3 regions of the Pseudomonas sp. AC355 genome follow, and region 3 is predicted to be linked to each of the others. Evidence: predicted binding sites of a transcription regulator. Region 3 holds the regulator's gene; each other region holds the start of a gene.

Region 1 (3,274 bases), 360 kb from region 3:
GGCAGGCGCCTGGCTGGAGTGTTTCACCCACCGTGGGTTCCCCATGACGCTACCTGCCGGACAGCTGTTGCCTGTTCGTCAGGCCTTTTGATCCTCGAAGGCATGCTCAGGGCCAGGGAAAACGCCTGTTTCCACCTCAGCTGAAAAGGCCTGTGCCGCTTGATGCAGTAGCCCACGCATGTCTGCGTACTGTTTGACGACGCGCGCATGTCTCTGTGGAAAATCCATGAGCAGGCCTCAGCTAGCCGCTAAAACCCTCAGTGTTTGGCGAGCAGCCGTGAGGCGTCGAAGCCCATGCGCATGTTGCCCCAGTGGCGACCGTCGAAAATGAACGGTACGTCGATCTCGGTCATGATCTCGCCGGTGTCGCGCAGGTAGGTCTGCAGCAGGAAGCGTTGGGTGTTGGTTGCTGCGCGCAGGCCCACAGGGTCGGAGAACATGCGCTTGTTGCGGCACACCGGCAGGTCGACGGCGCGATTGCCGGTGGGCGCTTTCGACACCCAGCTGTTGTTCACCGGGCAGTAGCCTTTGTTGTCGACGATAAAGGTGACGATGCCACCCGACGTGCCCTTGGTCAGCTTGTCGATCTCTTCCTGGCAGATCTGCGCGAAGCGCTCGGTGTAGCCGGTCATGTACTGCTTGGGATCGGTGTTGGGTATCAACCGGTAGTTCTGGTCGAACAGGTTCACGCCCTCGCGCTGCAACGCGGCCAGGCGAACCTGCAGGATGTCGCGGCACTGGCTAGCGCGGGTGATGGCGGCATCCAGTTCGCCTTGGCCGAGCACGAAGCGGCCGAGCAGCGTCTGCACTTTTTCGGCTACGCCAGAGAGGTCGCGGGTAGCGGTGGCAGAGCGTTGCATGCGCTCGTCGATGGCCTGGCTGTCGGCGTGAATCTGCGTGACTCGTTCGTTGATGCCGGTATTGGCATCGGCCACCTGCTGGATGTGTTCGGCGATTTCCGCGAGCTTACCGTTGGTGGACTCGAAGTCGACGATCATGCTTTCGAAGTGGCCAGTGGCGCGTTCGACCACTACCTGGGTTTCGCGGGCGCTGGTGCTGATCAGTGCAGTCTGCTCGTGAGTCGAGCCCACTTCCTTGAGCATGGCGTCGATGTTCTGGGAGATGTCGCCAGTGGCGCGGCTGACGTTCTGCGCCAGGGTGCGTACTTCGTCGGCGACCACGGCGAAGCCACGGCCGCTTTCGCCAGCGCGGGCGGCTTCGATGGCCGCGTTGAGAGCCAGCAGGTTGGTCTGCGAGGAGATCTGCTGGATCAGCCCGACCACCGACTTGATGTTCGAGGAGCGCTCGTTGAGTGCGGACACCAGCACGCCAAACTCGTTGAGGCTGTTGGAGATAGCGCCAATGTTGCCGGTCACTTCCAACAGCTCGGCGTAGGAGTCGCGGGCCATGCTGAGGTTCTGTGCGGTGGTGCCGGAGATCGCCTGAGTCTGCTGCGACACTTCTGCGATGCGGCCAACGGCGCTGTTGCTCTCGCTCATCACTTCATTGGCGAAGCGTGCCTGGTGGGTGGCGCTTTCGCTGGAGTCGCTGATGTTCTTCAGCGAGCGGGCGGACTCCACGGCGATCTGCACGGTGAGTGCCTGCACATTGCTGATGATCTCGCGTTGCTTGGCCAGGAAGCGGTTGCAGGTGCTGGCCAGGGTGCGGATTTCATCGTGGGTCAGCAGCGGCAGATCGCGGGACAGGTCGCCTTCGCCGTTGGCGATTTCTTCCAGGGCGCGGGTCATGTTGTCGACCGGCCGCACGATCAGGTGGCGGAAGTACCAGACCATGAAGCTGACCATGCCCAGGGTGAACAGCGCACTGAGCAGCAGCGCGTTGCCGAGGGTGTCGAGCTTGGCCTCGATGCGGCTCAGCAGAGCGGCATCGATCTGCGCGGCTTGCAGTTGCTGGAGGATGTCGGCACGCAGGCTGGTAGCGACCCAGAACAGCAGGCCACTGACCAGCACCAGCAGGAAAAGGCTGGATAACTTCTTGGTCAGGGTATCGAAAAAGTGCATCTCGATTGAATCGTAAAGCGACTTCAACGACTGCATGCCGCAGCTCCTGGCAAAGAAAACATCCGTGGGTTTCTATTTATTCGACCAGCAGTGCAGAAGCTTTAATGACTGCGCCGCTTTCGACGACGTTCCGCGCTCTTTCAGGATGGGTGTTCGCGCGCAGGGTGAGAATTGTAGAGCTTCGCTTGATGCGGATAAAGCGGTCGCCAGCAGGAAAAATAGTAGGCATAACGACAGATACCGGCGCGAGGGCCGGTATCGTTACGAGCTGCACTGTGATGCCGCGGTTTAGCCGCGCTGGCCGATCTCCACTTCCTGCGCTGTCCAGCCGGCGACCCGGTCGCTGAGCGACAGACCAAGACCCGGTCGCGTCGGTACCAGCATGCGCCCGTCACGGGTTTCCAGGCGCTCGTTGAACAGCGGCTCCAGCCACTCGAAGTGCTCGACCCAGGGCTCGGTGGGGTAGGTCGCGGCAAGGTGCACGTGCAGTTCCATGGCGAAATGCGGGGCCAGCATCAAGCCCGCCTGTTCGGCCATCGAGGCGATTTTCAGGAACGGGCTGATACCGCCGACGCGAGGCGCATCGGGCATCAGGTAGTCGGCGCCACGGGTCTTGATGAACTCGGCGTGCTCGGCAACGCTGGTGAGCATTTCCCCGGTGGCGATCGGCGTGTCGAAGGCTGCCGCCAGGGCTGCGTGACCTTCGGCGTCATAGCAGTCCAGCGGTTCTTCGATCCACACCAAGTTGTATTCTTCGAACTTGCGGCACATGCGCTGGGCGGTCGGGCGATCCCATTGCTGGTTGGCGTCGACCATCAGCGGGAAGTCGTCGCCCAGGTGGCGGCGCACGGTGCTGACGCGCTCGATGTCGATAGCCGAGTTGGGTTGGCCGACCTTGAGCTTGATGCCGCCAATGCCTTTTTCGCGGGACAGGTCAGTGTTCTTCATCAATTGATCGAGTGGCGTGTGCAGGAAGCCGCCCGAGGTGTTGTAGCAGCGCACCGAGTCGCGCTGAGCGCCGAGCAGGCGCGCCAGGGACAGGCCAGCACGCTTGGCCTTCATGTCCCACAGGGCGACGTCGAAGGCGCCGATGGCCTGGGTCGACAGTCCGCTGCGGCCCACGGATGCACCGGCCCAGCACAGCTTGGTCCAGAGCTTCTGGATGTCGCTGGGGTTTTCACCTATCAGTGCCGGCGCGATCTCTTTGGCATGGGCGAACTGGCCTGGGCCGCCCGCGCGCTTCGAGTAACTGA
Region 2 (3,274 bases), 520 kb from region 3:
CAGTGCCTGACGCCCGTCATTCAATGCAGTCACCTCGACGCCGACCGTCTGCAGACAACGCATCACCTGTTTACGCGCGACCGAAGAGTCATCGACGATCAGCACATGCTGACTGACCGCCTTGGTCTGGGTCTCAACGTCCACCACGCCAACGGAGATAACCTCGGAGGTCGGTGCTACTTCGGCGAGAATTTTCTCTACGTCGATGATTTCGACCAGCTTGTCATCCAGACGCGTTACTGCCGTCAGATAGTGATCGCGCCCTGCCCCCTTGGGCGGCGGGTGAATTTCTTCCCAGTTCATATTGACGATGCGCTCCACAGAGCGCACCAGGAAACCCTGCACCTTGGTGTTGTACTCAGTGATGATGACGAAGCTGCTCTGCAGATCACCACCCAACGGCCGTTTGCCTGTCGCCATGGACAGATCCAGAATCGGAATAGTGCCGCCGCGGATGCTCGCCACACCGCGAACCACCGGGCTCGACTTGGGCATGATGGTGAGTTTCGGGCATTGCAACACCTCCTTCACCTTGAAGACGTTGATCCCGTACAGCTGTGGGCCATCGAGACGAAACAGCAGCAGTTCTAGGCGATTTTGCCCAACCAGCTGAGTACGCTGGTTGACCGAATCCATCACACCGGCCATGTACGGGCTCCCATGATTCCAGTAACACATCAGATTTAGTTAGCGTAGCAGGCGGCACGCACCTTGCTTCCAACCAGGCATGAATGCACAAACGACAATTATTCGACGCTCGATAACCAAGAGCCTTCGTTACTTGGCAGTTTTACCTGCTTTACTGGCACTCGGCTATAGCACGCTGACAACTGCCTCAGTCACCCTGCCCGATCAGCTTATCGGCGAGACTCAGCGCTTTCTTGAGCAGGCCGTAGAGGACTATTTGCAGCGCAGCAATATCCAGGCGCGGCACGAGATTCAGATCAACCGCTTGGATCCACGCCTGCGGCTACCGTTATGTGATCAATCGCTGACGACGACCCTGGAAACGCCAGCCGAACCAGTAGGCAGAGTGACCATGCGCGTACGTTGCGATGGCGCAGCACCTTGGACGGTATTCGTTCCCGGTCAGGTGCGCCTGTATCGTGAGGTGGTTACCCTGGTGCAGCCCGTCAAACGCGAAGGCGTGCTCAGCGAAGCCGATGTAATGCTGGCGGAGCGAGATGTAGGCTTGCTCAACCAGGGCTATCTGACTGATGTAGAACAAGCGATCGGCAGAAAAGCCACCCGCGCCATGCTGCCAGATCAAGTCTTGGCCCCCACACACATCCGTCAAGCAGAGGTAATCCGCCGCGGCGATCAGGTAGTGATCAGCGCACGCAGCGGTGGTATCAATGTGCGCATGCCCGGCGAGGCGCTTTCCGACGGTGCCGTGGGTAAGCAGATCAGTGTGCGCAACCAGCGCTCGCAACGGGTGGTTCGCGCCAGAGTGCTAGGCCCGGGGCAGGTTGAAGTCTCCATGTAGGCATGACTTGCATTTATTTCTACAGGCATTGTCGAACGGACTGGCTGACTGGAGAATGAGGGTGTTTTAGACTGTGCAAGCGACGCAATTTTTTGCCTAAAGTTTTTCTGGGCATAGCCGACAAACTAGGCAAGCGTCCAAACTCTGTCAGAGGTTTTGCATCATGGTCATCGATTTCAACCGACTCAACAGCACCACGCCAGCCAGCACAACACGTGCCGGTAGCGCCCAGGGCGGCAAGAACGAAGCCATCGATAACAAGGCCGGTGGTAACGAAGCCGCCGCCCAGAAAGCGGCTGTCAGCGCAAAGAGCGGTGAATCCGTTCAGCTGAGCAGTGAAGCACAGCAATTACAGAAAACCGTCGACAAGCTGCGCGACCAGCCTGCCGTCGATACCGACCGGGTAGCCAAGCTCAAGCAAGCCATTACTGACGGCACTTACCAGGTCGATAGCCCGCGCGTCGCGAGCAAACTGCTCAATTTCGAGTCCCAGCGCTAGTCTTCGGGCTTGTACTGGGGTGTTGGACGCCTAGAGACCGTTCGCCGTTTTGCTGGCTTGTTGGCCGACAGATCTTGAACAGTTTCTTCCCCAGAGAGCCCGCTTATGAACGCTACGCCCCTGCTCGACCTATTCAATGAAGATATCGGCCACGCCGAGCAATTGCTTGAGCTGATCGAAGCCGAATTCCAGGCCCTGAGCGAGCATGATTTGCCGCGCCTGCAGCAGATACTGGCAGACAAGCAGCCCTTGCTGGCCAGCCTTGACCAGCATGGCAAGCATCGCACCCAGATACTCCTCGGCTTCAACCTGAGCGCTGATCGCGCCGGCTTGCTGGCGCTCGCCGAGCGTTCGGATCAGGGTGATGCCCTAGTGACCGCTAGCGATAAACTGAGTAGCCTGCTGGAGAGCTGCCAGAGCGCCAACCTGCGCAATGGCCGGATCATCCGATCAAGCCAGAAATCAACAGAAAACATGCTCGGTATTTTGCGCGGCAACGAAACGCCTTCGCTCTATGACAGCAGCGGTGGCACCGCTAAAATCGGCAGCAAGCGCCCACTCAGCCAGGCCTGACATAACAACAAGATGCGCAATGATGCCGAAACGGCATTATCATTGACGCAGCAGTACTATGCCCCGGAGATCACTGGTTCGTGTCCAACCCCTTCGCCCAGGACGATGGCCCGCAACCTCCGAAAGTGCTCAAAGCACCGATGGAAATTGTTGCCAACCTACGCCTTCTGCAACACCACCATGACCCCCTGATCATCATGTTCAAGGAGCGCAATCAGCGCTTCCAAAGCTTTGTGATAGAGGTAGACCGCGATCAGAATCTGCTGATTCTCGATGAGATGATCCCCAGTGATGGCGAGCGCTACCTGCAGAACGGCGAAGCTTTCCGCGTTGAATCTCTGCATGACGGGGTACTGATCGCCTGGGATTGCCCAGCCGGCATGCAGGTAAGTGAGCATCAGGGAGAGCGCTGCTACAGCGGCGAAATTCCCCAAATGGTGCTTTATCATCAGCGTCGCAACGCGTTCAGAGCAGCGCTCAAGCAGTCAGACCAGGTCAAGGTGGAACTCGACGGAGCCAAGCTGCGCAGTCCACTGGAAGGCCTGATGCTCGATATTTCCGCCTCAGGCTGCAAGGTTCGCCTCCCCGGCAACGCCAGCGAAAAGCTGCAGCCGGGCCAAGTCTATGAGAGCTTCTGCGCACTGCTTCCGATAGGCAGACTGGAAGCCTCCGTAGAGCTGCGTCATGCTCGTTATGACGAGAAGCTTGATCTCACC
Region 3 (3,274 bases):
AGAGGTATTGGGTCTGGCTATTAGCCACCGTCTACCGGTAGCCTATCTGGCAGACGGCCCGCGAATTCCGGACGATGTACATGTGCCGCGCAGCCATCAGTTGGTCAGCCGTGCTGTAGGCCTGCAGGCTCCGGATGAACCGAGTGAGGATACGATGGCCGATATGTTTGCCGGGTTGTACCAAGACCCGGCACGACGCGCAGGATGATCATGCAGGTGTGGCGAAGCGCTGGCTGTGGTCGTTCCAGCAGCGCACAATGGCCATGTGGCTCTAAAGCGAAGTTAGACAAGGTGTATAGATAACATGGGTATGCATCCCGTACAGGTGATCGCGGTGACCGGCGGCAAGGGCGGCGTTGGCAAGACCAATGTGTCGGTGAATTTGTCGTTGGCGCTGGCGGATCTCGGTCGGCGCGTCATGCTCATGGATGCTGACCTGGGGCTGGCCAACGTCGATGTATTGCTCGGCCTGACGGCCAAGCGCACCCTGGCTGACGTCATCGACGGCCAGTGCGAGCTTCGCGATGTTGTCCTGCAGGGTCCGGGTGGCATTCGTGTCGTGCCGGCGGCCTCCGGTACTCAGAGCATGGTGCAGCTTACGCCCATGCAGCATGCCGGTCTGATCCAGGCTTTCAGTGATATCAGCGACAACCTCGATGTACTGATCGTGGACACCGCCGCGGGCATCGGCGACTCGGTGGTGAGCTTCGTACGTGCTGCGCAGGAAGTGCTGGTGGTGGTATGTGACGAGCCGACCTCGATCACCGACGCTTACGCGCTGATCAAGCTCCTCAATCGTGACCACGGCATGAACCGTTTTCGGGTGCTTGCCAATATGGCGCATAGCCCGCAAGAGGGCCGTAATCTGTTTGCTAAGCTGACCAAGGTGACCGACCGTTTTCTGGATGTTGCGCTGCAGTACGTGGGCGCAGTGCCTTATGACGAATCGGTACGCAAGGCCGTACAGAAACAGCGTGCGGTATATGAGGCGTTCCCTCGTTCGAAGTGCGCGCTGGCGTTCAAGGCGATTGCCCAGAAGGTTGATGCGTGGCCATTGCCGGCCAACCCGCGAGGCCACCTGGAATTTTTCGTTGAACGCCTGGTGCAACAACCGACTGCAGACACGGCTGTATGACGACAGCCTCTGGACTCCGTATGTACAGCAAGGCAACAGCACGAGATTCACAGCATCAGTTGATTGAGCGTTACGCGCCATTGGTCAAACGCATCGCCTACCACCTGTTGGCGCGTCTGCCTGCCAATGTGCAGGTGGACGACCTTATTCAGGCCGGCATGATTGGCCTGCTTGAGGCATCGCGTAAATACGACGCCGGTAAGGGCGCCAGTTTCGAGACGTTCGCGGGTATCCGTATCCGGGGTTCGATGCTTGATGAGGTGCGCAAGGGTGATTGGGCGCCGCGTTCGGTGCACCGCAACAGCCGGATGGTCAGCGACGCAATCCGAAAAATTGAAGCGAGAACGGGAAGAGACGCTAAAGATCAGGAGGTTGCTGCCGAACTCCAATTGAGTCTCGAAGATTACTACGGCATTCTTGGCGACACGTTGGGTAGCCGCCTGTTCAGTTTCGACGATCTGTTGCAAGAAGGCGAAAGCGGTGGGCTGCAGGAAGACACAAGCTCCTTGCTGCAAGGGCCTTCGCATGAACTGGAAGACAATCGTTTCCAGGCAGCGCTGGCCGACGCTATCAGCAATCTGCCGGAGCGTGAGCGGTTGGTGTTATCGCTGTATTACGACGAGGAGTTGAATCTCAAGGAAATCGGCGAGGTACTGGGGGTTAGTGAGTCGCGGGTCAGCCAATTACACAGTCAGTGTGCCGCGCGTTTACGCGCACGGTTAGTGGAATGGCGCGCATAAGGAATTAGCAGGGCGCTGGAAAAACACAGTGAACGCAGCAAAGCCGGGCGCAATAGTTTTGCGGCGTTCCGCCAGGCCGGTTTCACGATTTATAAGCGCTTCAGAATGCTGATGGCGTTTTAGGACTGTACGGAGGTCGACTTGGACAAGAACATGAAAATCCTCATCGTCGATGATTTCTCGACGATGCGCCGGATCATCAAGAATCTTTTGCGTGATTTGGGCTTTACCAATACGGCGGAAGCCGACGATGGCGTCACGGCCTTGCCGATGCTGCAAAGCGGCAGTTTTGACTTCCTAGTGACCGACTGGAACATGCCGGGCATGAGCGGAATCGATCTGCTGCGCGCGGTGCGTGCGGATGAACGCTTGAAGCAAATGCCAGTGTTGATGGTAACGGCAGAAGCCAAGCGTGATCAGATCATCGAGGCCGCTCAGGCTGGTGTGAACGGCTACGTGGTCAAGCCATTCACCGCCCAGGTGCTCAAGGAAAAGATCGAAAAAATCTTCGAGCGGGTCAACGGCTGATGTCTGCCGCGAGGTTGTTATGGAACACGAAGATTCTCAAGAGGCCGACCTCGAGTCGACTCTGAAAAGCAATGCCCGCCAACTGGTAAGCAGCCTCGAACAAGGCAACTTTGGCGAAGCGGTACAGCTGATCAATGAACTGAACAAGGCACGCGACCGTGGTCTTTACCACGAAGTCGGCAAGCTCACGCGTGAGCTGCACAACGCCATCGTCAATTTTCAGCTTGACCCTCGGGTGCCCCACGCCAATGAAGTCTCACAGATATCTGACGCGACGGAGCGGCTCAACTACGTCGTGACCATGACCGAGCGTGCGGCCAATCGCACCATGGATCTGGTCGAGCAGAGTGCACCACTGGTCAATGATTTGAGCAGCGAAGCCGATGCTCTGAGCGAAGATTGGGGGCGTTTCATGCGCCGTGAAATGGGCGCTGAGGCTTTCCGTGAGTTGGCCAAACGCATCGAGCTGTTTTTGGCGCGCAGCCAGCGTGACAACAGCAAACTGTCCGGGCACCTCAACGACATTTTGCTGGCGCAGGACTATCAGGATCTGACCGGGCAGGTGATCAAACGCGTCACCCAGTTGGTGACCGAGGTAGAGAGCAATCTGCTGAAACTGATGCTGATGGCCAGCCAGGTCGACCGTTTCGCCGGCATCGATCACGATCACAATGAATTACGTGTAGAGCAGAACAAACAAAAAAATACGTCCCATGGTGAAGGTCCACAGATTCATGCCGATAAGCGTGATGACGTCGCATCGAACCAGGACGACGTCGACGATTTGCTGTCCAGCCTGGGATTTTAGGAGCACGTCATATGAGCTTCGGCGCCGATGAAGAAATCCTCCAGGATTTCCTGGTAGAGGCCG

What was found. The regulator FliA, encoded in region 3, starts transcription of late flagellar genes. The targets are predictions, from matches to a motif close to CTAAAGTTTNNNNNNNNNNNGCCGNTAA.
Region 1: a site for FliA is predicted at 2,259-2,286, ahead of ACZ0AI_RS01945 (methyl-accepting chemotaxis protein). Genes of this name have one in related genera too.
Region 2: a site for FliA is predicted at 1,583-1,610, ahead of flgM (flagellar biosynthesis anti-sigma factor FlgM). Genes of this name have one in related genera too.

What each region holds. Positions count from the first base shown of each region.
Region 1 covers NZ_OZ409843.1:396,417-399,690, forward strand. Annotated here, with positions in the region: gene ACZ0AI_RS01945 (methyl-accepting chemotaxis protein) at 258-2,057, opposite strand; gene ACZ0AI_RS01950 (L-talarate/galactarate dehydratase) at 2,310-3,274, opposite strand, start outside.
Region 2 covers NZ_OZ409843.1:232,189-235,462, reverse strand. Annotated here, with positions in the region: gene ACZ0AI_RS01225 (chemotaxis protein CheV) at 1-648, opposite strand, end outside; gene flgA (flagellar basal body P-ring formation chaperone FlgA) at 728-1,486, shown strand; gene flgM (flagellar biosynthesis anti-sigma factor FlgM) at 1,650-1,985, shown strand; gene ACZ0AI_RS01210 (flagella synthesis protein FlgN) at 2,091-2,558, shown strand; gene ACZ0AI_RS01205 (flagellar brake protein) at 2,699-3,274, shown strand, end outside.
Region 3 covers NZ_OZ409843.1:751,837-755,110, forward strand. Annotated here, with positions in the region: gene flhF (flagellar biosynthesis protein FlhF) at 1-208, shown strand, start outside; gene fleN (flagellar synthesis regulator FleN) at 296-1,135, shown strand; gene fliA (RNA polymerase sigma factor FliA) at 1,132-1,875, shown strand; gene ACZ0AI_RS03630 (chemotaxis response regulator CheY) at 2,029-2,403, shown strand; gene ACZ0AI_RS03635 (protein phosphatase CheZ) at 2,423-3,211, shown strand; gene ACZ0AI_RS03640 (chemotaxis protein CheA) at 3,223-3,274, shown strand, end outside.